One region of the Janibacter sp. FSL W8-0316 genome, then DNA from elsewhere that is predicted to be linked to it. Evidence: riboswitches for the same ligand, from Rfam matches in the RefSeq annotation. Region 1 holds a riboswitch; each other region holds the start of a gene.

Region 1 (9,329 bases):
CGATGGAGTCCCAGGTGCGTCGCCCCATGATCATCGTGCCGCCCATCGTCAGGGCCTTGAAGTGCGCCAGGTCCTCGGGCAGGTGCCATGGCATGCCACCGTCGACCCCGATGGCGCGGTTGGCCCCCAGCGCCGCGACGAGCACCAGGCGCTGGTCGTGCCCCAGCTCGACGAAGGGGGGAAGCCTCCCGTCGCGCAGGCCCTCCAGCACGACCCGCTCGTGGGGGACGACCTGCTCGGGCAGCCGGGCCAGCGGCCACCACCGCAGGTCGGCCGCCTTGTCGGGCTCCTGCACGGTCGGCTCGCCCGACCAGTCGGTGACGTGGAAGAAGAAGTCGGCCCGCTGCTCGAGCCGGCCCGCCGCGCTCGTGCGCTGGAGCATCGTGAGGGGCGTCGCGGCCCCGACGTGCACACCCAGCTCCTCGAGGACCTCGAGGCGCAGGGCCTCGCTCGGGGCGCTCGCGTCCTCGACGTGCCCGGCCGCCCCGCAGGCCCACCAGCCGTCCATGAACCCGGTGCCCTGCCGCAGCTGGAGGAGCACCTCGGTGCCCGAGGCGCCCTCGCGGGTCATCACGGCGTAGGCCGCGGCGATGAGCGGGACCCGGCCGCGCAGCTCGTCCGGGACGCGTCGGGCGAGGCTCATACGGCGATCGGCGCCTTGATCGACGGTGCGGCCTCGTAGCCGACGAGGGTGAAGTCCTCGAGCTCGTAGGCGTCGATCGAGTCGCGCGGGGTGATCTCCATCCGCGGCAGCGGCCCGGGGGAGCGGGTCAGCTGCTCGGCGGCCTGGTCGAGATGGTTGCTGTAGAGGTGGGCGTCGCCGAGCGTGTGGACGAACTCGCCCGGCTCCATGTCGACCTGCTGGGCGACCATCATCGTCAGCAGGGCGTAGGAGGCGATGTTGAAGGGGACGCCCAGAAAGATGTCGGCGCTGCGTTGGTAGAGCTGGCACGACAGCCGGGGGCGGCCCCCTTCGCCCGCCGGGGTGACGTAGAACTGGAACATCGTGTGGCACGGCGGCAGCGCCATCGAGTCGACCTCGGCGACGTTCCACGCCGAGACGATGTGCCGTCGGCTGTCGGGGTTGGTCCGCAGCCCCTCGACGACCCGCTCGATCTGATCGATCGTGCCGCCGTCGGGGGTCGGCCAGGAGCGCCACTGGTGCCCGTAGACCGGGCCGAGCTCACCCTGCTCGTCGGCCCACTCGTCCCAGATGCTGATGCCGCGCTCCTGGAGCCAGCGCACGTTGGTGTCGCCGCGCAGGAACCACAGCAGCTCACCGATGATCGAGCGCAGGTGCAGCTTCTTCGTCGTGAGGGCCGGGAAGCCCTCCGACAGGTCGAAGCGCATCTGGTGGCCGAAGACGCTCCGGGTGCCCGTGCCGGTGCGGTCGGACTTGTCCACGCCGTGGTCCCGGACGTGCTCGAGGAGGTCGAGGTACTGACGCATGGCGCCACGATAGACGCCACCACCGACGGCTACGCTGACCGCATGACGACTTCCCCCTTCGGACGGGTGGTCACCGCGATGGTGACGCCCATGACCCCAGACGGCGCGGTGGACGCACAGGGCGTCGCCGCCGTCGTCGAGCACCTCATCGCCACCGGACACGACGGTGTCGTCGTCAACGGCACCACGGGCGAGTCCCCGACGCTCAGCTCCGCCGAGAGCATCGCGATGGTCGAGACCGTCAAGCGCGCCGCGGGCGACCGGCTCGAGGTGACCGCGGGCGTCGGGTCCAACAACACCGCCCACGCCATCGAGATGGCGGCCGCGGCGACCCGTGCCGGCGCCGACGCGCTGCTCGTCGTCTCGCCCTACTACAACAAGCCGACCCAGGCCGGGCTGCTGGCCCACACACGCGCCATCGCCGACGCGGCCAAGCTGCCGATCCTGCTCTACGACATCCCCGGGCGCACCGCGACCCCCTTCGCCGTGGAGACGCTGATCGCGCTCGCCGACCACGAGCGGATCCTCGGCGTCAAGGACGCCAAGGGCGACCTGTGGGCCGCCTCCGAGGTCATGGCCTCGACCGACCTGCTCTGGTACTCCGGTGCCGACGAGCACAACCTCGCCCACCTCGCCCAGGGCGCCCACGGCATCGTCTCGGTCGTCGGGCACGTCGCCGGCCGCGACTACGCCGACATGATCGCCGCCGTCGACGCCGGTGACCTGGCGACCGCCCGCGAGATCCACCACCGCCTGATCCCCGTGACCAATGCCCTGATGTCGACCTCGCAGGGCGCCATCATGGCCAAGGCCGCGCTCGTCGAGCTCGGGGTCATCTCCCACGCCACCGTGCGTCTGCCCTACGTCGAGGGGCCGGCCGAGCACCTCGAGATCGTCCGCGCCGGTCTGGCCGCGTCCGGGATCGGAGGTGCCGCATGAGCCACCCGCACCCCGACCTCGAGCTGCCGCCACCGCTCGCCGACGGAGCCCTGCGCGTCGTCGCGCTCGGCGGTCTCGGCGAGGTCGGCCGCAACATGGCCGTCGTCGAGCACCAGGGGCAGCTGCTCATCATCGACTGCGGCGTGCTCTTCCCCGAGGACCATCAGCCGGGCGTCGACCTGATCCTGCCCGACTTCGAGTACATCCTCGACCGGCTCGACGACGTGCAGGCGATCGTCCTCACCCACGGCCACGAGGACCACATCGGCGCCGTGCCCTACCTGCTCAAGCACAAGCCCGACATCCCGCTCGTCGGCTCGATGCTCACGCTCGCCCTCATCGAGGCCAAGCTCAAGGAGCACCGGATCAAGCCCTTCACCCTCGGGGTCAAGGAGGGCGGGCGCGAGAGCTTCGGCGTCTTCGACTGCGAGTTCATCGCGGTCAACCACTCGATCCCCGACGCGCTGGCGGTCTTCGTGCGCACCGACGGCGGCACCCTGCTGCACACGGGCGACTTCAAGATGGACCAGCTCCCGCTCGACCGGCGGCTGACCGACCTGCGGGCCTTCGCCCGGGTCGGCGAGGAGGGGGTCGACCTCTTCCTCACCGACTCGACCAATGCCGAGGTCCCCGGCTTCACCACCCCCGAGCGCGAGATCGGGCCGGCGATCGACACCGTCTTCCGCAATGCCCGGCGCCGGATCATCGTCGCCTGCTTCTCCAGCCACGTGCACCGTGTCCAGCAGGTCCTCGACGCCGCCGAGCGCAACGGCCGCAAGGTCGCGATGGTCGGTCGCTCGATGGTGCGCAACATGGGCATCGCCGCCGACCTGGGCTACCTCAAGGTGCCCGACCGGGTCCTCGTCGACGTCAAGAAGCTCGACAACTATCCAGACGACGAGGTCGTGCTCATCTGCACGGGCAGCCAGGGTGAGCCCATGGCCGCCCTGTCGCGCATGGCCAACCGCGACCACCGCATCGATGTCGGCGACGGCGACACGGTGCTGCTCGCCTCGAGCCTGATCCCCGGCAACGAAAATGCCGTCTACCGGGTCATCAACGGCCTCATGCGCCTGGGTGCCGACGTCGTGCACAAGGGCAACGCCAAGGTGCACGTCTCCGGTCACGCCAGCGCGGGCGAGCTGCTCTACTGCTACAACATCGTCAAGCCGCGCAACGTCATGCCGGTCCACGGCGAGTGGCGCCACCTCGTCGCCAACGCCGACCTGGCGATCCAGACGGGGGTCGACCCCGACCACGTCGTGCTGGCCGAGGACGGCGTCGTCGTCGATCTCGTCGACGGTCGCGCGCGGATCACCGGCGCCGTGCCCTGCGGCTACGTCTACGTCGACGGTTCGAGCGTCGGGGGCGCGACCGAGGAGCTGCTCAAGGACCGTCGCATCCTGCGCGACGAGGGCTTCATCTCCGTCATGGTCGTCGTCGACTCCTCGACCGGCAAGGTCATCGCCGGTCCGGAGATCACCGCGCGCGGCTTCGCCGAGGACGACGAGATCTTCACCCAGGTCGAGCCCAAGATCATCGCGGCGCTCGACGAGGCGGCTCGCAAGGGCACGACCGACACCCACCAGCTGCAGCAGGTCGTGCGCCGTGCCGTCGGTGGCTGGGTCGGCGGCAAGATCCGCCGACGCCCGATGATCATCCCTGTGGTCGTCGAGGCCTGAGGACGCCGGGGCGAAGGGGGCCTGCCGGGTCCCCCTTCGCCCTACCCGAGGAGGGTCACAGGGCGCGCAGGGCGCCGAGGAGTCGGTCGATGTGCTCGGTCGTGGTGCCCAGGCCGGCGCTGATCCGCACGGCGGTGTCCTGCTCGTGCTCCGAGAGGAGGTCGTCGACGAGCAGGTGCGCGCAGAACTTGCCGTCGCGCACGCCGATGCCGTGGTCGTCGCCGAGGACGCGGGCGACCTCGCTGCTGTCGTGGCCGTCGACAGTGATCGTGGCGACGGGCGCGCCGTCGCCACCACCGAAGAGCGAGTGCACGTGCACACCGGGGATCTGCTGCAGTCCGGCGAGCAGGCGGATGCGCAGCGCCTGCTCGTGGTCGACGATCGCCTGCTCGTGCTCGGTGATGATCTCGCAGGCCGTGGCCAGGGCGACGGCGCCCAAGACATTGGGGGAGCCGGCCTCGTGGCGAGCGGGGCCACAGGTCCACTCGGTCTCGTCGAGGCTGACGCGTGCGGTGGCCCCGCCCCCGGCGAGGTAGGGGGTGGCGGCGTCGAGCCAGTCGCTGCGCCCGACGAGCACGCCGGCACCGAAGGGGGCATAGATCTTGTGCCCGGAGAACGCCACGTAGTCGATGCCCAGGGCGTCGATGTCGACCCGGCGGTGCGGGACGACCTGCGCGGCGTCGAGGGCGAAGCGCGCGTCGTGCTCGTGGGCCAGCGCCGCGAGGCGCTCGATCGGCCAGTGCTCGCCGGTGACGTTGGACGCGCCCGTGGCGACGACGAGCCGGTGCTCGGCCGGGTGGTTGCGCAGGGCCTGCTCGAGCAGGGCGACGGCCTCGTCGTGGCTGTGCGGCACCGGCAGGCGCAGCGCGTCACCCCACGGCAGCAGTGCCGCGTGGTGTTCGGAGGCGAAGACGAAGACCAAGGTGTCCTCGGGCAGCGCCCGCGCGAGCAGGTTGAAGGAGTCGGTGGTGTTGCGGGTGAAGACGACGTGGTCGTCGGTGCGGGCGCCGACGAAGGCCGCGACGGTTTCGCGTGCAGCCTCGTAGCGCGAGCTGGTCACGCGGGAGGCGAACCCGGCGCCCCGGTGCACCGAGGAGTAGGTGACGGCCGCGGCGGCGACCTCGTCGGCGACGGCCCGGAAGGCGGGAGTCGTCGCGCCGTGGTCGAGGTGGGCGTACTCGACGCTCGAGCCGTCCTCGTCGCGGTAGCTCAGCCCCTCGGAGACGAGCTGCGGCAGGGCGGTGGTCGTGCGGTGCAGGTCGGAGATGGTCATGACGGTGCTCCTGGTCCTTCGGGGACTCAGGTGGCGACCGTGAGTCCGCGCTTGCCGGGCGACGGTCTGTCGCCGGCCAGGTCGTCACCCGGAGCACCCCACCGCGGAGGAGGGTTGCCGACCAGCTAGCCGGGGCTTGTCGCTGGTACTCGTGACCTTGGGTCAGGATCATAGCCCACCTGCGGAGGCCGCTGTCGAGCCTCGACCGGTCGTGTCTCGGCTCGTGGACGTCAGGCCAGGGCGAGCGCGAGGACCGCGCCGGCCACGAGGTAGGGGCCGAAGGCGAGCTGCGTCGTGCGCGAGGCCTTGCGCGTGAGCAGCAGTGCGAGAGCGGCGATCCCGCCGATGACGAAGCCGAGCCAGATGCCCACGGCCAGCTGGCTCCAGCCGAGCCAGGCGAGCGTCGGGGCGATCGAGACCATGAGCTTGGCATCGCCCATCCCGATCGAGCGTCCGAAGAGGGCGAAGGCGAGCAGCACGGTCCCGCCCCCGACGAGGACGGCGGCGAGACCCGCGCGGGAGAGGGCGCCCCAGTCGCCGGTCACGGCCGATGCGACGGTGAGGAGCACCGCCTGGACCGGCACGAGCGGCAGGGTGATGGCATTGGGCAGGCGGTGCACGTCGGCGTCGATCGCCGCGAGGACGAGCCCGGCCGCGGCGAGGACGAGCGGCGCCAACAGCGTCGTCCAGTGCCGGTCGGCGAGGCCGAGCGCGACGACCAGCCCGACGAAGGGAGCGAGCGCCGGGACCCAGAGATGGCGGGGGAGGGGACCCCCTTCGTCATCGCGGCGGTAGTGGCCGGCGCGCAGCCACCGCCACGCGAGGGTGCCGAACACGGTCGCGGCGAGCACGACGACGAGGGTCCGGGTGTCCACGGGGCGAGGTTATCCGCTGTGATCCGTGGCCGGTGGTGCGCGTGTGACGCGTGTGTCAGAGGGTGCTTTCGCCTACCCTGCGAATCATGGCCACTCGTCCGTCGACCACCTCGCGCAGCAAGGGCGCCAGCTCCCGACCCAAGGGCTCCACCCGCCCGTCGGGTCGCAAGGCACCCGCCAAGAGCAGCGCGAAGGGGAGGACCTCCTCCCGCAAGCCCGCGTCCGGTGGGGGTCTGCCCCTGCCCGTCGCCGCGGTCCAGCGCACCTGGATGGGTGTCGCCCACGCGACCGGCTCCGGGGTGCGCCGCATCGGCACCAGCGCGAGCCAGATCGAGCCCGAGCACCGCCGAGACGGCTGGGGCTTCCTGGCGCTGGCGCTGGCGCTCGTCGTCGCCGTGCGCGAGTGGTGGGGCCTCAGCGGCGCCTTCGGCGACGTCGTGCACGCGGTGGCCGCGGGCACCTTCGGCCGGGTCGCCTACGCGCTGCCGATCGTCCTGCTCCTGCTCGGCGTGCGTCTGCTGCGCTCGGCGAGCGAGCCCGCCTCCGACGCACGGCTGGGCTTCGGCAGCGTCATGCTGCTCTTCGCGGCCTCGGGCCTGACGCACATCGCCAAGGACATCCCGCAACCGCCCGACGGCGCGGGCCCGATGCGAGACGCCGGGGGCATCGTCGGCTTCCTCGCCTCCGACCCGCTGTCGACGGCCGTGACCGAGTGGCCGGCGACGATCCTGCTCGTCCTGCTGGGGCTCTTCGCCCTCCTGCTGCTCACCGGCACCCCGCTGCACGAGGTGCCGCAGCGGCTGGCCTACGTGCGCGCCGCCTTCACCGGTGAGGTGCCGAGCCACGTCACCGCAGCCGACGTCGACGCCCGCCACGATGCGCCCAAGGCGGCGGTCACCCGCGCCCGGCGCCGACGCGCCATCGACCCCGACGAGGAGCAATCCGGGGAGCGCGACGGCGACACCGCCTACGACCAGGCCGCCGTCGTGCAGCCGGTCGGCAAGGGCCGTCGCAAGAAGTCGGCGGCACCCGCCGCCGACGTCGAGGAGACGACCGAGACCCCGCAGCCCGAGGCCGGCGGGCCGCGCCCGGGCGAGAAGCGCCCGACGAAGAATCCGGCCGTCGCGCCGGTCCCCAGCGGCAAGACCGAGCTGCAGCCGCCGCCGACGACCCAGCTGCCGCAGCGTGTCGAGCAGCTCGCCCTCGCCGGCGACGTCACCTACACGCTGCCCGACAGCCAGTACCTCAAGCCCGGCGCACCGCACAAGGAGCGCTCCGCGGCCAACGACAAGGTCGTCGAGTCGCTCACGAGCGTCCTCGACGAGTTCGGCATCGACGCCCAGGTCACCGGCTTCCACCGCGGCCCGACCGTCACCCGCTACGTCGTCGAGCTCGGGCCCGGTGTCAAGGTCGAGCGGGTCACCGCGCTGTCGAAGAACATCGCCTACGCCGTCGCCTCGGCCGACGTGCGCATCCTCAGCCCGATCCCCGGCAAGTCGGCCATCGGCATCGAGATCCCCAATGCCGACAAGGAGATGGTCTGCCTCGGCGACGTCCTGCGCTCGGACGTCGCCCGCAACAACGAGCACCCGATGGTCATGGGTGTCGGCAAGGACGTCGAGGGCGGCTACGTCATCGCCAACCTCGCGAAGATGCCGCACATCCTCGTCGCCGGCGCCACGGGCTCCGGCAAGTCGTCCTTCGTCAACTCGATGATCACCTCGATCCTCATGCGGGCCACGCCCGACGAGGTGCGCATGGTGCTCGTCGACCCCAAGCGGGTGGAGCTGACGGCCTACGAGGGCATCCCGCACCTCATCACCCCGATCATCACCAACGCCAAGAAGGCGGCCGAGGCCCTGCAGTGGGTCGTGCGCGAGATGGACATGCGCTACGACGACCTGGCGACCTTCGGCTACAAGCACGTCGACGACTACAACAAGGCCGTCAAGGCGGGCAAGGTCGAGCCGATCCCCGGCAGCGAGCGGGTCATCCAGCCCTACCCCTACCTCCTCGTCATCGTTGACGAGCTCGCCGACCTGATGATGGTCGCGCCCCGCGACGTCGAGGACTCGATCGTGCGCATCACCCAGCTGGCACGTGCGGCCGGCATCCACCTGGTGCTCGCGACCCAACGCCCCTCGGTCGACGTCGTGACCGGTCTGATCAAGGCCAACGTCCCCTCGCGCATGGCCTTCGCCACTTCGTCGCTCGCCGACTCCCGCGTCGTGCTCGACCAGCCCGGCGCCGAAAAGCTGCTGGGTCAGGGTGACGCGCTCTTCCTACCCATGGGCAAGTCGAAGCCGATGCGTGTCCAGGGCGCCTGGGTCACCGAGTCGGAGATCGAGCAGGTCGTCGGTCACGTCACCGGCCAGCTCAAGCCGACCTACCGCGAGGACGTCGCGCCCGAGACGCCCAAGAAGCAGATCGACGAGGACATCGGCGACGACCTGGACGTGCTGCTCCAGGCGACCGAGCTCGTCGTCACGACCCAGTTCGGCTCGACGTCGATGCTCCAGCGCAAGCTGCGGGTCGGCTTCGCCAAGGCCGGCCGGCTCATGGACCTGCTCGAGTCGCGCGGCGTCGTCGGCCCCTCCGAGGGCTCCAAGGCCCGCGACGTGCTCATCACGCCCGAGGACCTGCCGACGACCCTGGCCCTGATGAAGGGCGAGGAGCCGCCGGCCGCGGAGGAGCCGGTCGCCCAGGTGGATGCCGACGAGGACGACGGGGCTCCCGCCGCCCAGGGCGTCTCGACCGACACCGACGTCATCGACCTGCGCGAGGGCTCACCGGCCGCCGCGCACGACCGCTACGCGGCGGACCCCATCGGGACCGAGGTCGTCGAGGAGTGGACCGAGGACGACGACGAGGACGCTTGGTCGCTCACCGACCGTCGCTGACCGACTCGTCCGTCGTGGCGGACCCGTCCGGGGCGACGGGCTCGTCATCCACGACGCCCACCTCGACGAGCTCGGCCCGCACGTCCTCGTAGAAGTCGAGGACCTCGGCGCCCTGCACCGGCCCGCCGGCGAGCGCTCCGTCGGCACCCAGCAGCACCCCGCCCGGGGTGCCGACCCGGAAGATCCGGGCAGTGATCGCGTCGGGGTCGCG
Region 2 (9,329 bases), 830 kb from region 1:
CTCCCGAGCGCGCTCGGTGCGCTCGCGCCGGCTGAGCGGCAGCTGCTCGAGCCCGAAGGCGACATTGGCCAGGGCCGTGCGCCACGGGAAGAGGGCGTACTGCTGGAAGACGACACCCCGGTCCAGGCCGGGCCCGGTGACGACCTCGCCGTCGACGAGGACCTCACCGCTGGTGGGTGTGCTCAGCCCGCCGAGCAGGTCGAGCAGGGTCGTCTTGCCCGACCCGCTCGGGCCGACGAGAGTGAGGAACTCCCCCGCCGGGACGGTGAGGCTGATGTCCTCCAGGGCCCGCAGCACGCTCGCGCGGGGCTGGTCCTTCGTCGGGCGGACGACGAACTCCTGGGTGACGTGGCGCAGCTCGATGCTCGAGGTCACGTCGTCCCCTCCTCGGCCAGGTCGTTGTACTCGTTGGTGTAGATCGAGGCGGGGTCGAGCTCGTCGCGATCGACGATCCCGGTGCTCTGCAGCCAGTCGGCCCACTGGGTGAAGTCCTCGTCGGTGACGACTCCCCCCTTCGCCGGGACGCCGGTGCTCTTCCAGTACTTGACGTTGTCGGTCGTCTCGTTGCGGTCGCGGCCCTCGATGATCCGCGCGAAGCGCGCGTGCACCGTGGTGCGGGGGCTCGTGCGGGCCCACTCGATGGCCTTGGCGACACCGGTGGTGAACTCGCGGACCGCCTCGGGGTGCTGCGCGATGAAGTCGTCGCGGAGCACGTACTGGCCGCCGTTGAGCTGGTGCCCGAGGACCTCGGTGTCGCGCACGAGCTCGCGGATGTCGGGCTGGGCGAGCGCCCGGTCCTGGAGGATCCCGCCGAGCGCGCCGACGTCGACCTGCTTGCGGCGGATCGCCTCCTCGGTGTCGTTGGGCGGCAGGACGACGAGCTGGACCTGGTCGATCTCCTTGCGGGTGAGGCCCGCCGACGTCAGCCAGGTCTCGACGTAGGCCTCGGCGTGGGCCCCCAGGGTGTTGACCGCGATCTTCTTGCCGACGAGGTCCTTGGCCTCGGTGATCTCGCTGTCCTTGCGGACGTAGAGCCCCTGGTAGGACTGGCGGTCCGAGCCGTAGTAGTTGATGACGGCGGTGATCGGCGAGCCGGCCTCGACGAGCTTGACGATCGCCCCAGAGAAGGCGCCGCCGACGTCCGTCTGACCGGTCGCGACGGACTGGATGTCCTGCGGCCCGCTCACCGTCGCCCCGACGTACTCGAGGGAGATGGTGTCGAAGTACCCAAGGTCCTCGGCCAGCTCGGGGAAGGTGACGTTGTTGGCGCTGCCCTGGTATCGGAAGGTGACGGGTCCCCCTTCGTCCTCGGCGGCGGCGTCGCTGCTCGGCAGGGCGCACCCGGCGAGGGCGGAGGTCGTCGCGATCCCGGCGAGGCCGAGCAGGACGGTACGGCGTGAGGTGGAGGTGCTCATCAGGCCACCGCCACCGATCGGGCCAGCAGCTCGCCACGGTGGGCGGCGTCGGCCGCGGCGACGAGCGAGCGGCCGGCGACCGCGTCGAGGAAGACGCGGGTGACCTCGGCGAGCGGCCCGGCCGCGGAGTCGGCGATGCTCACCTCGCCCCCGTCGAGCCGGGTGACCTCGGAGGCGAGGACGAACCAGCCCGGTGTGATCGCGCTCGGCGCCAAGCTCGCGAGCACGGGGCGCAGGGCGTAGTCGACGGCCAGGACATGGGCCGGGCTGCCGCCGGTGGCGATCGGCAGGACCACCTTGTCCTTCAGCCCGGTCTGCGGCAGCAGGTCGAGGAAGGCCTTGAGCAGGCCGCTGTAGGCCGCCTTGTAGACCGGCGTCGACACGATCACGGCGTCGGCCCGCTCGAGGGCGCAGGCGGCCCGGGCGATGTCGTCGTGCTCGGCATCGGCCCGCAGCAGCGGCTCCGCGGGCAGGTCCCGCAGGACGATCGGGTGCACGACGTGGCCGGCGCGCTGGACCCGCTGGGCCAGGTGGCCGAGCACGGCGTCGGTGCGGGAGGTGGTCGAGGGAGAGCTGGAGATCGTGGCGATGACGGCCATCGGGTGCCTTTCGGTGGGCAGGTGGGTACGACGGATCGACGGTCGACGAAGGGAGGCTCGTCGCCGGTGGTGGGAGTGCTGGGTCGCCGGGGGTCTGCATTGCCGTAGGGCAATGCAGGTTCAGGTCGGCCGGGCATCGCATTGCCGTAGGGCAATGCAGATTCAGGTCAGCGACAGAGGGCGCTGTTGACCCGCAGCAGGTCGACGTGGCGCCGCAGCGCCGGACGCAGCGACCGCGGTGCGGTCGTGACGGTGGTGCTCATGGGTGTCCGTCCTGTCATGAGGCCGGTGAGTGCCTCGCGCTTGCTCCGGCCGCGACGACCGGAGCCAGGTCCTCACCCGGAGCACCCCACCGCGAGTGGAGGGTTGCCGCCCAGCAAGCCGGGGCTTGACGCTGGATCTCGTGACCTGATGAAGAACCTACGCGGATGCATCTCCTACTGCAACGACAGGAGTTACGAATCTCGCCATCCGGGACGTGCGAATCCCCCTGCCCCGCAACGAGACCTGCTCGACAAGAGAAACCCTCGCTTCGCAAGAGTTTCAAACTCTTGCGAAGCGAGGGTTTCTCGGGTGACCCGGAAATCGTGGGGCGGGTGGGACTCGACTCAGCCCTCGCTGAGCATCTCCGCGGTGAGGAAGGCCAGCTCCAGGCTCTGCTGGTGGTTCAGGCGTGGGTCGCAGACGCTCTCGTAGCGCTTGTTGAGGTCCTCGTCGAGGATGCGCTCGGCGCCGCCGAGGCACTCGGTGACGTCGTTGCCGGTGAGCTCGACGTGCAGGCCGCCCGGGACGGTGCCCAGAGAGCGGTGCACCTCGAAGAAGCCACGGACCTCGTCGACGACGTCCTCGAAGTCGCGCGTCTTGAAGCCGGACGCGGACTCGAAGGTGTTGCCGTGCATCGGGTCGCAGATCCAGGTGACCATCGCCCCGGAGTCACGGACCTTTTCGACGATGGCCGGCATGGCCTCGCGGATCCGGCCGGCCCCCATGCGGGTGATGAAGGTCAGGCGGCCGGGCTCACGCTGCGGGTCGAGCAGGTCGATGATCCGCAGCAGCTCGTCGGGGTCGGCCTTGTCGGAGACCTTCATGCCGATGGGGTTGCGGATCCGGCTGACGAAGTCGAGGTGCGCGTGGTCGATCTGCCGGGTGCGCTCGCCGATCCACAGGAAGTGCCCCGAGGTGTCGTAGAGGTTGCCGGTGCGCGAGTCGACGCGCGTCATCGGCCGCTCGTAGTCGAGCAGCAGCGCCTCGTGGGCGGACCAGAACTCGGTGGCCCGCATGGCCTCGAAGTCGACACCGCAGGCGGCCATGAAGCGCATCGCCTTGTCGATCTCGCGGGCCAGGCCCTCGTAGCGCCGGTTGGCGGCGTTGGAGACGAAGCCGACGTTCCAGTCGTGGACGCGCCGCAGGTCGGCGAAGCCGCCCTGGGTGAAGGCGCGCACGAGGTTCAGCGTCGCGGCGCTCGTGTGGTAGCCGCGCAGCAGGCGCTGCGGGTCCGGCTCGCGCGACTCGGGGGTGAAGGCGAAGTCGTTGACCATGTCGCCGCGGTAGGCGGGCAGGGTCACGCCGTCACGGGTCTCGGTGTCCTTGCTCCGCGGCTTGGCGAACTGCCCCGCCATGCGGCCCATCTTGACGACCGGCATGCCGGCGCCGTAGGTGAGGACGGCGGCCATCTGGAGCACGGTCTTGATCCGGTCGCGGATGTTGTCGGCGGTGGCGTGGACGAAGGTCTCGGCGCAGTCACCGCCCTGCAGGACGAAGGCCTCGCCGACCGACGCCGCGGCCATCCGGTCGCGCAGGTCGTCGCACTCGCCGGCGAAGACGAGCGGCGGATAGGTCGCCAGGCTCGCCACGGTCTCGTCGAGGGCGGCGCGGTCGGGCCAGCTCGGCTGCTGGGCGGCCGGCAGGTCGCTGTCGATGGTTGCGGCGGTCATGGGCGCGGGGACTGCAGTGGTCACCCGTCAAGGATAGGCCGCGACCCCCTTCGCCCCGGCACCCGTCCAGCCACAGGACGAAGGGAGGTCACTCCGGCTGGTCGAGGCCGCGGCTGATGGCGAAGCGGGTCAGCTCGACGCGGTTGTGCAGGTGGAGCTTGCCGAGGATGTTCTGCACGTGGTTTTGCACGGTGCGGTGGGAGATGACGAGGTCGGCGGCGATCTCCTTGGCCGTCATGCCCATGGCGACGTAGCGCAGGATCTCGGTCTCGCGCTCGGTGAGCTCGGGCACCGGCGAGGCCGACTCCTCCTCGGCCACGGCAGGTGCGGTGCGGGCCCGGCTGCTCATCTCGCGGAACTCGCCGAGCACCAGGCCGGCGAGCCCCGGGGTGAAGACGGCCTCTCCCGCCCCGGTGGCCGTCACGGCGTCGCGGATCTCCTGCGGCGAGGCGGACTTGACGAGGTAGCCGCTGGCGCCGGCCTTGACCGCGGCGAGGACGTCGTGCTCCTCGCCGCTCGCGGAGAGGATGAGCACCTTGGTCGTCAGGTCGTTGATCGCCGTGCACACCTCGTCGCCGCGCAGCTGCGGCAGGTTGAGGTCGAGCACGAGCACGTCGGGGGTGGTCGCCCGGGTGCGCCGGACGGTCGACGGGCCGTCGGCCGCGGTGCCGACGACCTCGAAGCCGGCGTCCTCGAGATCGCGCACGAGGGCGTCCCGCCACAGCGGGTGGTCGTCGGCGACGAGGACCTTCAGGGGCGCGGTGGACTCGCTCATGGGGCCGAGCCTGCCATGTCGCCCGTCGGCACGGTGAGCGTGACGGTCGTGCCGCCGGTGCCCGGCGAGCGCCAGCTCGCGTCGCCGCCGAGGTCGAGCATGCGGCCGCGGATCGAGCTGCTCGCCCCGAGCCGCCCCTGCGCGGCCGCCTCGACGAGTCGGTCGGGGGCCATCCCCACGCCGTTGTCGCGAACGACGACCTCGAGGCCGGTCTCGTCGGCGTCGAGCAGCACCCAGGCCTTGGCTCCCGCGCCCGCGTGCCGCTCGACGTTGTCGAGTGCCGCGGCGACGGCGGCCTCGACCTCACGGGCGGTCGCGGCCGGCACGGTGACCGGCCCGGCGGGCAGCACGACGTCGACCCGCGCCGAGCGAAGGGAGGCCAGCCCCGCGGCGAGGTCGCGCACCTGCGGGCCCGGGTCGGAGGACGTGGCCGCCGAGGGGGTGTCGACGGCCGCCGCCGGCTCGAAGCGGGTGATGAGCGTGCGCAGCGAACGTTCCTGGTCCGCGGCAAGGTCGGCCAGGGCCTCCCCTTCGCCCCCGAGCTGACGACCGCGGCGGTTGATCATCGCCAGCGCCTGCAGCACGCCGTCGTGGACCTCGCGCCCGATGCGCTCCCGCTCGGCCAGCCGCTCACTGGCCGCGAGAGCCTGCTCGAGACGCTTCTGGCTCTCGCGGGCCAGCTGCACGGCCAGGCCGACGAGGATCCCGAGGATGTAGAGCAGGAAGATGTTGTGCCAGGTCAGCTGGCCGGGGTGCTCGGCCTGGATGAGGTTGGCGGTGGCGATGACGGTGGCCGCCAGGACGCCGCCACGGATCCCGCTGAGCAGGGCGCCGGCCATCACCGAGGCGGCGCTCCACACCCCCGGGACCGTGGAGATGCCGGCGCTCACCTCGACGGGGTCGTAGACCTCGCTGGTGAGGAAGATGCCGATGCAGGCGATGGCCAGCTCGACGGCGATGGCCACCCACGTCGGTCGCGGCAGCAGCGGCGCGGCGACCGACCACGCGAGCGCGACGACGAAGAAGACGACGATCGGCCACCACAGGATGACGTGCTCGCGGTGGACGCCCACGAGGATGCCGGCGTAGACGAGCGCGACGAAGCGGTAGAGCGCCAGTCCCCGGCCCCCGGCGCTGTCGATGAGCGGCGACGGGTTGTAGTGCCGCCGCAGCGCGCTCGACCCGGGGTCGATGACCACGGCCTACAGACCGTCCTTGCTGTCGGCGGACCAGGGGTCGTTGCCGTCGGCGCGCTCGAGGGCGTCCTCGAGCTCGGGCACGGCCCGCCCGGGCCGGGCGGCCTCCTGCAGCTCGCGTGCGCGACGACGAGCCTTGGTGAGCAGCTTTTCCTTCATCGACGTCGCGTACATGTCGACGTACTCCTGGTCGGACAGCTGCATCAGCTCGTACATGATCTCGTCGGTGATGGAGCGCAGGACGAAGCGGTCGCCCTCCATGCCCTCGTAGCGGGAGAAGTCGAGCGGTGCACCGATCTTGACGCCGATGCGCCGGATGTTGGGGATGACCTGGCCGGTCGGCTGCGCCTTGTCGGTGTCGATCATCGCCACGGGGATCACCGGGACGCCGGCCGTCAGGGCCATGCGGGCGACGCCGGTGCGGCCGCGGTAGAGGCGCGAGTCGGGCGAGCGGGTGCCCTCGGGGTAGAGACCGAGCAGGTCGCCGGCGTCGAGCACGCGCAGGCCGGCGTTGAGTGCCGCCTCGCTCGCCTTGCCGCCGCTGCGGTCGATCGGCAGCTGCCCGACGCCGCGGAAGAAGGCCGCGGTGAGCCAGCCCTTGATGCCGGGGCCGGTGAAGTAGTCGCTCTTGGCGAGGAAGGTGACTCGGCGGTCGACGACGAGCGGCAGGAAGATCGAGTCCGAGAAGGACAGGTGGTTGCTGGCCAGGATCGCCGGCCCCTCCTTGGGGATGTGCTCGATCCCCTCGACCCACGGCCGGAAGAGCACCCTGAGCACGGGCCCGATGAAGACCCTCTTGAGCATCCAGTACAGCACTGCCGCATCACCTCCAGATCGCTGCGAACTCTACGGTAAGGAGCGGGTGGATGGCGCGTGCGAGACTGTCCACGAGCGAGCACCCCGAGACACGGCGACGGAGCACGAGATGGTCGAGCGTCAGCACCCCGACGAGGAGGACGTCGACGCGGCCTTCGCCTCGATCGTCGCCCGCTGGGACGACGAGTTGCCTGCCGAGGACCTGCCCGACCATGAGCGCCCGGAGCCCCCGGTCGACCCCACCCCGGCAGCACGCCGGCAGAGCACCGGCGACGTCCGCGGCGCACTGCGCCCCCGCGACCCACGGCCCGACACCGACGAGCCCCGCTCCCCTGCCGCCGACGAGCCGGCCGTCCCGTGGCGGGTCGACCCGAACCACTCCGTCGCCGACGCCCTGCTGTCCTCCGACGACGACCCGAGGCAGGCCGACGACGGTGAGGGCTTCACCCCGCCTCCCCCGGCCCCTCTGCCGCCACGCACCGACCGCCTCTTCTGGGGGGCGCTGCTCGGCCTCGTCCTGGGGCCGTTCCTCCTCGTCTGGCTGGTCGCCACCCGCCCCGACTCCGGAGGATGGCTCACCGCCGTCGCGATCGGGCTCATCGTGGGCGGCTTCGCCTGCCTGGTCCTGCGCCAGCCGAGCAACCGCGACGACGACCCGACCAATGGTGCCCGGGTCTGACGCACCCGCCGCGCCCCCTGCTCGCCGGCTCGTCCTTCAGCCGCTGACCGTGACCGGCGGCCCGGTCAGCGGCCCGGTCAGCGGCGCGGTCTCGACATCAACCCACACCGGTCGGTGGTCGGTGCCGGCCGTGAGGTCCTCCGCCACCCACGGCACGTCGCGGTGCGGCAGCACCCGCACGTCGGGCGTGGCGAAGACGACGTCGAGCACGTGCTCGGGCCGCCCGGAGGGGAAGGTCGGCTCGAGCGGGCTCACCGGCCGCATCGCCCCGCCGAAGAGCTGCCAGGCGGCCCCGTCGTCCTGCTCGTTGAGGTCACCGGCGAGCAGCGCCGGACCGGGCTGCGCGGCGAGGTGCGCCATGATCTCGCGGGCGTGCTCGAGGCGCTCGTCGCCGTCGAGCCCGAGGTGGACGCTGGCGACGGACACCGCCGTGCGGCCGAAGGGAGCCACCCGCGTCACCGCGAAGCCGCGCCGGTCGCGCCGGGTCCGGTACGGCAGTCGGTGGTGGGTCACGGAGACGACATTGGTGCGCAGGTGGGTCAGCACGCTCGTCTGCCCGGCGCGCTGGTCGCGCCCGGACCACACGAGCCCGCAGCGGCGGGCGAAGTCCGCGATCCGGTGGTCGACCGGCCCGATCCACGGCACCTCCTGCAGGCACAGCACGTCGGGGTCGATGGCCCGGACCGTGCGGGCGAGCGCCGCGACGTCGTCCTGCAGCGCACGCACGTTGTAGGAGGCGACGCGCAGGGTCACACCTGCTCCTCGGCCCCCAGTGCCGCCGCCCCGATGAGCCCCGCGTCCGGACCGAACCGCGCCGCGACGATGCTCGCCGCCGGGCGGTAGCCGCGGCCGGTCAGCTGGCGCGCGAAGGTGTCGCGGGCCGGGTCGAGCAGCAGGTCGCCGGCGGCACTCACGCCACCACCGATGACGAAGATCTCCGGGTCCAGCGCCGCGGCGAGGTTGGCGATGCCGACCCCGAGCCAGTGCCCGATCTCGGCGAGCAGCTCCACCGCCGTGGCGTCGCCGGCCTTGGCCGCCTCGGTGATCATCGGTCCGGTGAGTGAGGCCGGGTCGCCCCCCACGTGGGCGAGCAGGTCGGTGGCCATCGGGGAGTTGGCCATCGCCAGGCCCCGGGCCTCGCGCACCAGGGCATTGCCAGAGGAGTACTGCTCCCAACAGCCACGGTTGCCGCACTCGCAGCGCTGTCCACCCGGCACGACCTGCATGTGGCCGAACTCGCCGGCGATGCCGTAGCGACCGCGCACCAGGTGGCCCCCGACGATGATGGCGCCGCCGATGCCGGTGCCGAGGGTGATCATCACGGCGTGCGTCGCCCCGCGGGCGGCCCCGAAGCGGTGCTCGGCCCACAGGGCGGCGTTGGCGTCGTTGTCGATGGAGATCGGCAGGTCCAGGCGCTGGCCGAGGGCCTCGCGCAGCGGTTCGTTGCGCCACGACAGGTGGGGCGCGAAGACGACCGTCGAGCGATCGGCGGCGACGAAGCCGGCGGCCCCGACCCCCACGGTGCTCGGCGCCTCGACCTCGGCCTCGTCGGCGAGGCGGCGCAGCTCCTCGATGACCTCGACGATGGTGTCCTCGACGACGCGCGGCGCGTTGGACCGGTCGGGGGTGTCGCGTCGGGTGCGCACGAGGATGCGCCCGTCCGCGTCGAGGACACCGCCGGACACCTTGGTGCCGCCGATGTCGATGCCGATGCTCGTGGTCATGCGTGGGCCTCCCGGGCCAGGGTCGCGGCCCCGACGATGCCGGCGTCGTTGCCGAGGGTCGCCGGAACGATCTGCGGCGCGGGGCGGTGGCCCCGTCCGATGAGGTGTCGCGCGAAGGACGCGCGCGCCGGATCGATGAGCAGGTCCCCCGCGTCAGCGACGCCGCCGCCGACGACGACCAGACGTGGGTC
Region 3 (9,329 bases), 1.0 Mb from region 1:
GCCCGCACCGGCGAGACGATGGTGCGGCAGGACGAGCAGCCCTCCCGACGGCGTGCCCTGGTCCTGCTCGACGACCGCGCCGGCGTCCACGCCGGCACCGGGGGCGGCGGGTCCTTCGAGTGGTCGGTGACGGCGGCGGCGTCGATCACCACGCTGCTCCTCGGTGAGCGCTTCGAGGTGCACCTTTGCCCGTCCGCCGACGAGGGCGGCGCGGTCGAGCCGCTCGTCGACGTCGACCACGCGCTCGACGAGCTCGCCGCGGTCCAGCCGGCCGAGACCACCTCGGCGCGCGGGCTCCTCGAGGCCCTCGACGACTTCATGCAGCACGGCGGGGGCCTCGTCGTCGGCGTCCTCGGCGAGCTCGACGACGACATCGTCGACCTCTGCGCCACCCGCGCCCGCCACGGGCTCGGGCTGGTCGTCGACCGCGGCGGCTTCTCCTCCGGCACCCGGGGCACCGGGCCCGCCGACGAGACCGCCCACCGGCTGGCCCTCGGCGGCTGGCGCACCGAGGTCGTCCGCCCCGGCGCCCAGCTCCCCGAGCTGTGGGCCCGACTCACCGTGAGTCTGGGGGTGCGCGCCTGATGCGGCACGAGCCCCGGGTGGTCGCCGGCCTCCTCGCCGGTCTGGCGACGATCGTCGTCGCCCTCCCCCTCGGCCGGCTCTTCGACGAGGCCCCCTGGGCCCTCCCTTCGGTCATCGGCGTCGCCGTCGTCGCGGGCACCGGCATGCTCCTGCGCTCGCTCACCACCCACGCAGGGTTGGTCGTCCTCGGGCAGGCCGCCGCGGCCGGCCTCTACCTGCTCGTCACCCAGCTCGGCGAGACGACAGTCTTCGGCGTCGTCCCCACACCCGAGACGCTTACCGCACTGCTCGACCACTTCGAGCAGGCCCAGGACACGATCACCCGCTACGCGGCCCCCGCGCCGGCGACGCCCGGCATCACCGTCATGCTCGTCGTGATCATCGTCGTCGTCGCCCTGGCCGTCGACATGGCCAGCGCCACTGCAGCATCGCCGTCGGTCGCCGGCCTGCCGCTGCTCTCGCTCTTCCTCGTCTCGGCAGCCAACTCCGGTGGCTCGATGCACTGGGCGTGGTTCCTCGCCGGCGCCGGGCTGTGGCTCGCGATGGTCGTGCACCAGTCCGACCTCGACCTGCACGGCTGGGCCACCTCGGTCCCCCGCATGGCGCGCGGCGACGGCGAGGACAGCGCGGGGCGCTCGCACCGCTGGCAGGCCGCGCGACTCGGGGCCTTCGCCCTGGTCGCCGCCGTCGCCGCGGCCACCTTCGTCCCCCACCTGCCGACCCGCTACGTCCTCGACGGGCTGGGGCGCAGCCAGGGCGGAGCGACGACCGGGTCCGGCGTGCGCCTGGCCACGGCCCTCGACCTGCGCCGCAGCCTCGAGTCGCCCAGCGAGGCCCCGGTGCTCACCTACACGTCGAGCTCCCCCACGCCGGGGCCCCTGCGGGTGGCGGTCGTCGAGGACTTCTCCGACGGCCTGGGCCGCATGCGCTCCGACGCCCCCGAGCCCGTCGAGGGCTTCTCCGCCCCGGACCCGACCCTGCGCCTCCCCGGCAATGTCGTCGGTGAGCGACGCACGATGGTCGTCGAGTCCAACGGCGTCGCGGCACCGCAGCTGCCGCTCCCTTCGCTCGTCAGCTCGGTCGACACGGGCGGCATCGCCTGGGCTCTCGGCGACGACGGCACGGCCGCGGTCCAGCGCACTCCCGGGACCTACTCGGCGACCTACACCGAGCTCGCCCCCGAGGAAGAGGACTTCGACCAGCCGACGGGCGAACCCATCGACCCGCTCGCCCAGAGCGACTCCTACCTCACCCTCGACCCCGGGTCGGCGCAGGAGATCGGAGACCTCGTCGACGAGGTCGTCCCGCACGACGCCACTCCCCTGCGCAGCGCCCAGGCCATCCAGGAGTACCTGCGCGGCAGCGAGTTCACCTACAGCCTCGACCTGCCCTCGTCGCAGGGGCGTGACCCGATCGTCGCCTTCCTCGACCACAAGACCGGCTACTGCCAGCAGTTCGCCGTGACCATGACGCTCATGGCCCGGGCGCGCGGGATCCCCGCCCGCGTCGCCGTCGGCTTCCTCCCCGGCTCCCTGACCAGTGGCGACGAGCGCGTCGTGCGGGTCAGCGACGCCCACGCCTGGCCCGAGCTGTACTTCGAGGGGGTGGGCTGGACGCGCTTCGAGCCGACGCCCGGCTCACGTGCTGCGTCGACGCCCGGCTACACGATCGACACCTCCGACGCGAGCGCCGGCACCGACACCTCGACCTCGTCCGACGAGACGACGAGCTCCTCGACCCGCCCCGACGACCAGCAGGAGGACGTCGCGGTCCCGGAGGCCGCGACCGCGCCCGACGAGGGTCGCCCCGCCTGGGTCACCGCGCTGCTCTGGCTGCTCGGCATCGCCGCCGTGCTGGCGATCATGCCGCTGTCGGCGCTCGTGGCCCGTCGCCGCTCCCGCCGCTCGGCCGTCGACGACGCCGAGCGGGTCGAGCGCGAGTGGCACGAGCTGATCACCCAGCTCGACGACCTCGGGCTGCGCCCACCGGTCGGCGCGACCCCGCGGCAGACCGGCGCCTGGCTCAGCCGGCGCCTGCATCTCGAGGGCGAGCCGCAGGAGCAGCTCGACCACGTCGTCGCCACCCTCGAGCGCGCCCGCTACGCCCCGCCCGGAGCCGACCTGCCCGACATCTCCCACGAGGTCGGCGGGGTCGTCGACGAGGTCCGCTCCGGCCGGCAGCGCTCGCGACAGGTCCGCTCGATGCTGTGGCCCCAAGACGGCGTCGACGCGTGGCGCGCGTTCGGCCGCTCGCTCCTGCGCCGCCTGCCCCGTCGCCGCTGACTCCCCCCTTCGCCCCGGAGGTCGCCGAGAGGCTCAGTCGAGGTAGTCGCGCAGAACCTGGGAGCGGCTCGGGTGACGCAGCTTGCTCATCGTCTTGGACTCGATCTGACGGATGCGCTCACGCGTCACGCCGTAGACCTTGCCGATCTCGTCGAGCGTCTTGGGCTGACCGTCGGTCAGGCCGAAGCGCATCGAGACCACGCCGGCCTCGCGCTCGCTGAGCGTGTCGAGGACCGAGTGCAGCTGCTCCTGCAGGAGCGTGAAGCTCACCGCGTCGGCCGGCACGACCGCCTCGGAGTCCTCGATGAGGTCACCGAACTCGGAGTCGCCGTCCTCGCCGAGCGGGGTGTGCAGCGAGATCGGTTCGCGGCCGTACTTCTGGACCTCGACGACCTTTTCGGGGGTCATGTCGAGCTCCTTGGCCAGCTCCTCCGGGGTGGGCTCACGGCCCAGGTCCTGGAGCATCTGACGCTGCACACGGGCGAGCTTGTTGATGACCTCGACCATGTGCACCGGGATGCGGATGGTGCGGGCCTGGTCGGCCATGGCGCGGGTGATGGCCTGACGGATCCACCACGTCGCGTAGGTCGAGAACTTGTAGCCCTTGGTGTAGTCGAACTTCTCGACCGCACGGATCAGACCGAGGTTGCCCTCCTGGATCAGGTCGAGGAAGAGCATGCCGCGGCCGGTGTAGCGCTTGGCGAGCGAGACGACGAGACGCAGGTTGGCCTCGAGGAGGTGGTTCTTGGCGTTCTTGCCGTCCTGCGCGATCCACCACAGCTCGCGCTTGAACTTCATCTCGATCTTCTCGCCGGAGGCCAGCTTCTCCTCGGCGAAGAGGCCGGCCTCGATGCGCTTGGCCAGCTCGACCTCCTGCTCGGCGTTGAGGAGGGCGACCTTGCCGATCTGCTTGAGGTAGTCCTTGACCGGGTCGGCGGTGGCGCCGGCCGTCACGACCTGCTGCGCGGGAGCGTCGTCCTCGTCGTCGTTGCTGATCGTGAAGCCGGACTTCTCGTCCTGCTCCGTCTCGGGCTTGGCCTTGGCCTCCGGCTCCTCGCCGAGGACCTCGTCCTCACCGGGTGCCGGCTCCTCGGCCGTGGTGGTCGTCGGGTTGGCCGCGGCCTTCTTCGCGGCAGCCTTCTTCGCGGCGGCCTGCTTGGCGGGTGCGGCCTGCTTCACCGGGGCGGCGGCCGCGGCTGCCGTGGCGGTGGAGGCGGCCTTCTTCGCCGCGGTCTTCTTCGCCGGGGCAGCCTTCTTCGCGGGGGCGGCGGCCTTCTTCGTGGCCGTCTTCTTCGCCGCGGTCTTGCTCGCCGCCTTCTTGGCGGGGGTCTTCTTGGCCGTCTTCTTCGCCGGAGTGGACTCTGGCACCTGAACCTCGATTCCCTGTTCGCCCAGCGCGCGCAGGACGACCCGCCCCCGACTGGGGCTGATCTTGGCCTCGCCGAACGCGGCCTGCAGCTGATCGCTGGTGATGGATCCGGTCGTGCGGCCCTTCAGGACGAGCTCCTGCAGCGAGGGATGCGAGAACTCCTTGGGGAGGGAGCCCTGCGTCTCGACGGACCGTGGGGACACAGCAGTCACCAACAACCTTTCGTCACGGAGGATTCCGCCGGGACGAAGGGAGTGGCGTGACCCCGTCTGACCCGACTCGCCCGGTCGCTGTGCGCTGGGCTCGTGACTATTATAAAACGCGTGGCCGCCGGGTGCCGCCACCAGGGGCGGTCGGAGGGTCTCAGCGGGCCTTGACCGCCAGCACGTCGCAGGGCGCGTCGAGCAGCACACGCTGAGCGTTGGACCCGAGGATCAGCTTGCCGACGGGGGTGCGACGACGCAGGCCGATGATGATCAGGCTGGCGTCGGTCTCCTCGGCGACGACGATGAGGTCCTCGGCCGGCTCCTTGCCTCGGACGAGGCCACGGACCTCGCCGTCGACACCCGCCTCCTCCATGCGGGAACGCACCTGCTTGAGGTCGTCCTCGTTCTTGCGGGCGGTGTCACCGCTCAGGCCCACGCCACCACGGTCGGAGTGGATGACGACGAGCTTGTCGTTGCGCAGGCGGCACTCCTCGAAGGCGCGCTCGAGAGCGGCCTCGCCCTCCTTGGTCGACACGTACCCCACGACGATGGTCATCGCTCGCTCCTCGTCACAACTCGGCTGATGGACTACCTGGGCCAGACGCTACACCGCGGCCCCGTGACCTGTCTCACTCCGGCGCTGGTGTCGTCGGCGTGTCCCGATCAGTCGCCGCGCAGCACGTCCCGGAGCAGCTCGGCCACCTGGTCGACCTCGGTGAGGAAGCCGTCGTGACCGACCGCCGAGGAGATCGTGCGCAGCTGCGTCCCGGGACGTGCCGCGACGACCTCGTGCGACAGCCGCGGCGGGTAGAGCCGGTCGGAGTCGACCGGCGCGACGACGAGTCGACCGGTGAAGGCCTGCAGCGCCGCGGACATCCCCCCACGGTCCCGGCCGAGGTCGTGGGAGTTCATCGCCTCGGAGAGCACCGCGTAGGAGTTGGCGTCGAAGCGGCGCGCGAGCTTGCCGCCGTGGTGGTCGAGGTAGCTCTCGACCGTGTAACGCGGGCGGCCCTCGGGCCCGGCGGGCTCGTCCTGGACCCGTCGGTCGAAGCGCTCGTGCAGCTCGAGCTCGCTGCGGTAGGTGATGTGGGCGATGCGGCGGGCGATGGCCAGCCCGGCCTCGGGGCCCTGCGGGTGGTCGTAGTAGTCACCCCCGGCGAACCACGGGTCGTTGCGGATCGCGAGGATCTGCGTCTGGCTCCACCCGATCTGCTCCGCGGTGGCGTAACCGCCGGTCGCCAGGGCGATCGCCGTGCCGACGCGCTCGGGGTGGCTCGCGACCCACTCGAGCGTGCGCATGCCCCCCATCGACCCGCCGATGACGGTGTGCCAGCGCTCGATGCCCAGGACGTCGGCGAGGCGCGCCTCGGCCGCGACCTGGTCACGGATGGTGAGGCGCGGGAAGCGACTGCCCCACGGCCGGCCGTCGGGCGCGGCACTGCCCGGCCCGGTGCTGCCCTGGCAGCCACCGAGGACGTTGATCGCGATGACGAAGTAGTCGTCGTCGAGCGGCGCCCCCTGCCCGATGAGGCCCGGCCACCAGCCGGCCGTCGGGTGACCGGGGCCGGCCTCGCCGACGACGTGGCTGTCACCGGTGAGCGCGTGCTCGACGAGCACGGCGTTGTCGCGCTCGGGACTCAGGCGCCCCCAGGTCTCGTAGGCCAGCACGACGTCGGGCAGGGACTCGCCCGACTCCAGCTCCAGCCGACCGATCGAGACGAAGCGTCGCTCGCCCGGGTGGTCGCCGTCGCGCCACAGCGCGGTGCTCGCGGGGGGTGTGGTCGTCACGCTCACGGAGTGCTCCCGAAGTGTCTCGCCTTGCCACGTCGCCTCGACGCGGCCCGGTCATCACCCGGGGCACCCCGTCGCGAGGAGGGTTGCCGGCCAGCAAGCCGGGGCTTGACGCTGGCACTCATGACCTGCCGACAACTCTAACGTCACGAGGCGCGCCCGATCGAGTCGCGTCCGGGCTGCGGACCCTCGGCCGGGGGCAGGGCCCACGGACGCACCCCCGTGGCCAGCAGACGGAGCATGAGGTCGGCCAGCCGGTGCTCGGGGTCGATCTCGAGGGCCCGCTCGAGGCAGATGCCGGTGATCGTGCCGTCACCGGCCCACCATGCGAGGTGCGCCACGGTGACGAGCACCGTGGGCGTGAGCGGCTGCGGCAGGAGCCGGGCGAGCTCGACGAGCCGACCACGGACGACGAGCAGCTCGTCGGACCACTCCCCTGCCTGCGGCAGCTCGTCGTCGCCCTCCCAGCAGTCGACCCAGGGGCACTCCGCCGCCGCGTCGAGGGCGAGCCAGCCGACCTCGAGCGGCACGTCGTCGAGCGAGAAGAACCCCGGCGCGAGCACGGCCATCAGCGCGTCGCGCCACTGGACGTCGAGCAGCGAGCCGCCCAGCACGGCCAGCTCGGCATCGGGCAGGTCACCGACCGGTCGCGCGCTGCGCCGCGGGTCGAGCACGTGGGACCACAGCGCGGCGAGCTCGTCGTCGTCGACCGGCACGGGCTCGCCCGACACGATGACCTGCGCCACCCCCTCGGCGCGCGTCTCGTCCGTCGGCGGCACGACGGTGGCGACCAGCTCCTCACGACTGGCGAGCGGCCGCACCCCGGCCATGACGAAGGGGGCGACCGCCGGCACCTCCTCGGGTCGCGGGAGCGCGCGCACCTGCGGCGGGCAGCACCCGTCGTCGCACCCCGGGACCCAGCACCGGCCGTCGCGCACGACGACGTGGTCAGGGACGGCGAGACCGGCCGCCAGGGCCGCCGAGGTGACGGCCGCGCGGAAGGGGCGGGAGCCCCCTTCGTCGTCCTCGAAGGCGAGCACCACGACCCCCTGCGCCCGCTCGCGGACCATGATCGCGATGCTGTGCTCGGCGAGGGCGGCGCAGGCCCGGGGGTCGTCGACGAGGTCGAGGCGCTGGACCATCCCGAGCCGCCGACCGTGCAGGGCGGCGAGGACGAGGGATGGACCCGGGTGGTAACCGAGCTGGTAGGGCACGAGGACGGCGAGCTCGGAGGCGTCGCGGGGGCTGGCGGTCGGTGTCATGCCCCGACCATGCCGAGCGGCCCGCCCCCTCGACAGAGGGGACGGGCCGGCTGTGGACGAGCGGGTGGGCGCCCGCAGGTCTGGGGTCAGTCGGGGACGACGTGCGAGCGCACCGTCGAGCTCCAGGCTTGCTGCTGGCTCCAGTCCTGCTGCTGGGCCCACTGCGCCTGGTGCGCGGCGACACCCTGCTCCCACGCGATGAACTCCTCGGTCTCCTTGACCAGGGTCGCCGCGACCCAGCCGATCACCATGACGTCGTCGAGCAGGCCGAAGGCGAGCAGCAGCCCCTCAGGGACGACGTCGACCGGCGAGACGATGTAGCCGACGCCCGCGAGCATCATCAGCAGCCGCGTGGAGGTCAAGCCGGTGTAGGTGCCGGCCCGCACCGCACGCACCATGCGTGGCACGGCACGCAGCCGCTGGAGCAGGCTCGGCCCACCGGGGCGCGAGGCGCTGCGGACGGCGGACGCGAGATGGACCGCGCTGCGGGCTCGTCGACTTATGACCATCGAGGTCTCCTGACGCTCGGGCGCCATCGGATGAGGGCGCTCCCACCCGTCATCAACGACGCGGGTCCGCAGAGGATTCCGCAGGGTCGCCGGGTGCGCCCTGGGTCACCAGGCCATCTGCCCGCTGCTCCCAGAACTGTGCCCCCTCGATCCCGAGCTCACGCGGGTCGAACTGCGGGTCGAGGCCCTGCTTCTTCTGGGCGTGGTAGTCCTTGAGCGCCTTGAGCGCCGGGACCTGCAGCAGCAGGATCCCGAGGATGTTCAGCCAGGCCATCGTGCCGACGCCGATGTCACCCAACCCCCACGCGGAGCCGGCGGTCGTCGTCGCGCCGTAGGCGACGGACACGAGGATCAGGGCCTGGAGCGCGCGGATCATGCCCCGACGCACGACGCCGTTGCGGATCTTGCGGGTCAGGTAGGCGAGGTTGACCTCCGCCATGTAGTAGTAGGCGACCATCGTCGTGAAGGCGAAGAAGACGAGGGCCAGCGCGACGAAGCTCGAGCCCCAGCCCGGAGCCAGCGTGTCGAAGCCCGCCTGGACGAAGCCCGGCCCCGGCTCGGTGTCGGTGCCGACCCCACCGACGTAGAGCGTCTCGTCGCCGAAGGTCTCGCCCTTGAAGACGGTGTACATGTCGGTCGAGATGATGATGAAGGCCGTGGCCGTGCACACGAAGAGCGTGTCGATGTAGACCGCGAAGGCCTGCACGAAGCCCTGCTTGGCCGGGTGCGAGACCTCGGCGGCCGCCGCGTGGTGCGGGCCCGTGCCCTGGCCGGCCTCGTTGGAGTAGATGCCGCGCTGGACGCCCCACTTGACCGCCTGGCCGATGATCGCGCCGTAGACCGCGTGTCCGCCGAAGGCTCCGGAGAAGATCTCGCCGAAGACGTGGCCGATCTGGTCGATGTTGACGAAGAAGACGACGAGCGCGAAGAGGATGTAGAGGATCGCCATCGGCGGCACGACGAACGCGGCGAAGGCAGCGATCCGCTTGACGCCACCGATGACGATGAAGGCCAGGGCGATGACCACGCCGATGGCGGTGGCCCACGTCGGCACGCCCCAGGCCGACTCGATGGCCGAGGACATGCCGTTGGCCTGGACTCCCGGCAGGAAGAAGCTCATCGCGAAGACGGTGACGACGGCGAAGACGATCGCGTAGACGAGCGAGAGAGTCCTGGCCTTGTGGGCGTAGGCCTTCTCGAAGTAGTAGGCCGGGCCACCGCGGTACTCACCGGTGTCCGGGTCCTTCTCCTTGTAGATCTGGCCCAACGTGGACTCGATGAAGGAGGTCGCGGCCCCGAAGAAGGCCACGGCCCACATCCAGAAG

What was found. Region 1 has a riboswitch for S-adenosylmethionine ahead of NYE39_RS05225 (aminotransferase class V-fold PLP-dependent enzyme). Riboswitches for the same ligand answer to the same signal wherever they lie in the genome.
Region 2: it holds a riboswitch for S-adenosylmethionine, as region 1 does, so the genes downstream of both, ssuE (NADPH-dependent FMN reductase) here and NYE39_RS05225 (aminotransferase class V-fold PLP-dependent enzyme) in region 1, are expected to answer to the same signal.
Region 3: it holds a riboswitch for S-adenosylmethionine, as region 1 does, so the genes downstream of both, metX (homoserine O-acetyltransferase MetX) here and NYE39_RS05225 (aminotransferase class V-fold PLP-dependent enzyme) in region 1, are expected to answer to the same signal.

Annotation. Positions count from the first base shown of each region.
Region 1 covers NZ_JBBOQX010000001.1:1,065,557-1,074,885, reverse strand. Annotated here, with positions in the region: gene NYE39_RS05245 (dihydrofolate reductase) at 1-643, opposite strand, end outside; gene NYE39_RS05240 (thymidylate synthase) at 640-1,449, opposite strand; gene dapA (4-hydroxy-tetrahydrodipicolinate synthase) at 1,492-2,388, shown strand; gene NYE39_RS05230 (ribonuclease J) at 2,385-4,070, shown strand; gene NYE39_RS05225 (aminotransferase class V-fold PLP-dependent enzyme) at 4,126-5,343, opposite strand; SAM riboswitch class IV at 5,386-5,500, opposite strand; gene NYE39_RS05220 (A24 family peptidase) at 5,574-6,218, opposite strand; gene NYE39_RS05215 (DNA translocase FtsK) at 6,305-9,118, shown strand; gene NYE39_RS05210 (MauE/DoxX family redox-associated membrane protein) at 9,102-9,329, opposite strand, start outside.
Region 2 covers NZ_JBBOQX010000001.1:237,887-247,215, reverse strand. Annotated here, with positions in the region: gene NYE39_RS01105 (ABC transporter ATP-binding protein) at 1-375, opposite strand, end outside; gene NYE39_RS01100 (ABC transporter substrate-binding protein) at 372-1,415, opposite strand; gene ssuE (NADPH-dependent FMN reductase) at 1,415-2,014, opposite strand; SAM riboswitch class IV at 2,309-2,423, opposite strand; gene NYE39_RS01090 (class II 3-deoxy-7-phosphoheptulonate synthase) at 2,623-3,948, opposite strand; gene NYE39_RS01085 (response regulator) at 4,037-4,723, opposite strand; gene macS (MacS family sensor histidine kinase) at 4,720-5,922, opposite strand; gene NYE39_RS01075 (lysophospholipid acyltransferase family protein) at 5,926-6,735, opposite strand; gene NYE39_RS01070 (hypothetical protein) at 6,845-7,414, shown strand; gene NYE39_RS01065 (endonuclease/exonuclease/phosphatase family protein) at 7,451-8,167, opposite strand; gene NYE39_RS01060 (ROK family glucokinase) at 8,164-9,138, opposite strand; gene NYE39_RS01055 (ROK family glucokinase) at 9,135-9,329, opposite strand, start outside.
Region 3 covers NZ_JBBOQX010000001.1:20,783-30,111, reverse strand. Annotated here, with positions in the region: gene NYE39_RS00125 (DUF58 domain-containing protein) at 1-585, shown strand, start outside; gene NYE39_RS00120 (transglutaminase family protein) at 585-2,867, shown strand; gene NYE39_RS00115 (RNA polymerase sigma factor) at 2,901-4,439, opposite strand; gene NYE39_RS00110 (universal stress protein) at 4,600-4,998, opposite strand; gene metX (homoserine O-acetyltransferase MetX) at 5,106-6,236, opposite strand; SAM riboswitch class IV at 6,252-6,362, opposite strand; gene NYE39_RS00100 (DUF4192 domain-containing protein) at 6,380-7,495, opposite strand; gene NYE39_RS00095 (YkvA family protein) at 7,582-8,031, opposite strand; gene NYE39_RS00090 (alanine/glycine:cation symporter family protein) at 8,057-9,329, opposite strand, start outside.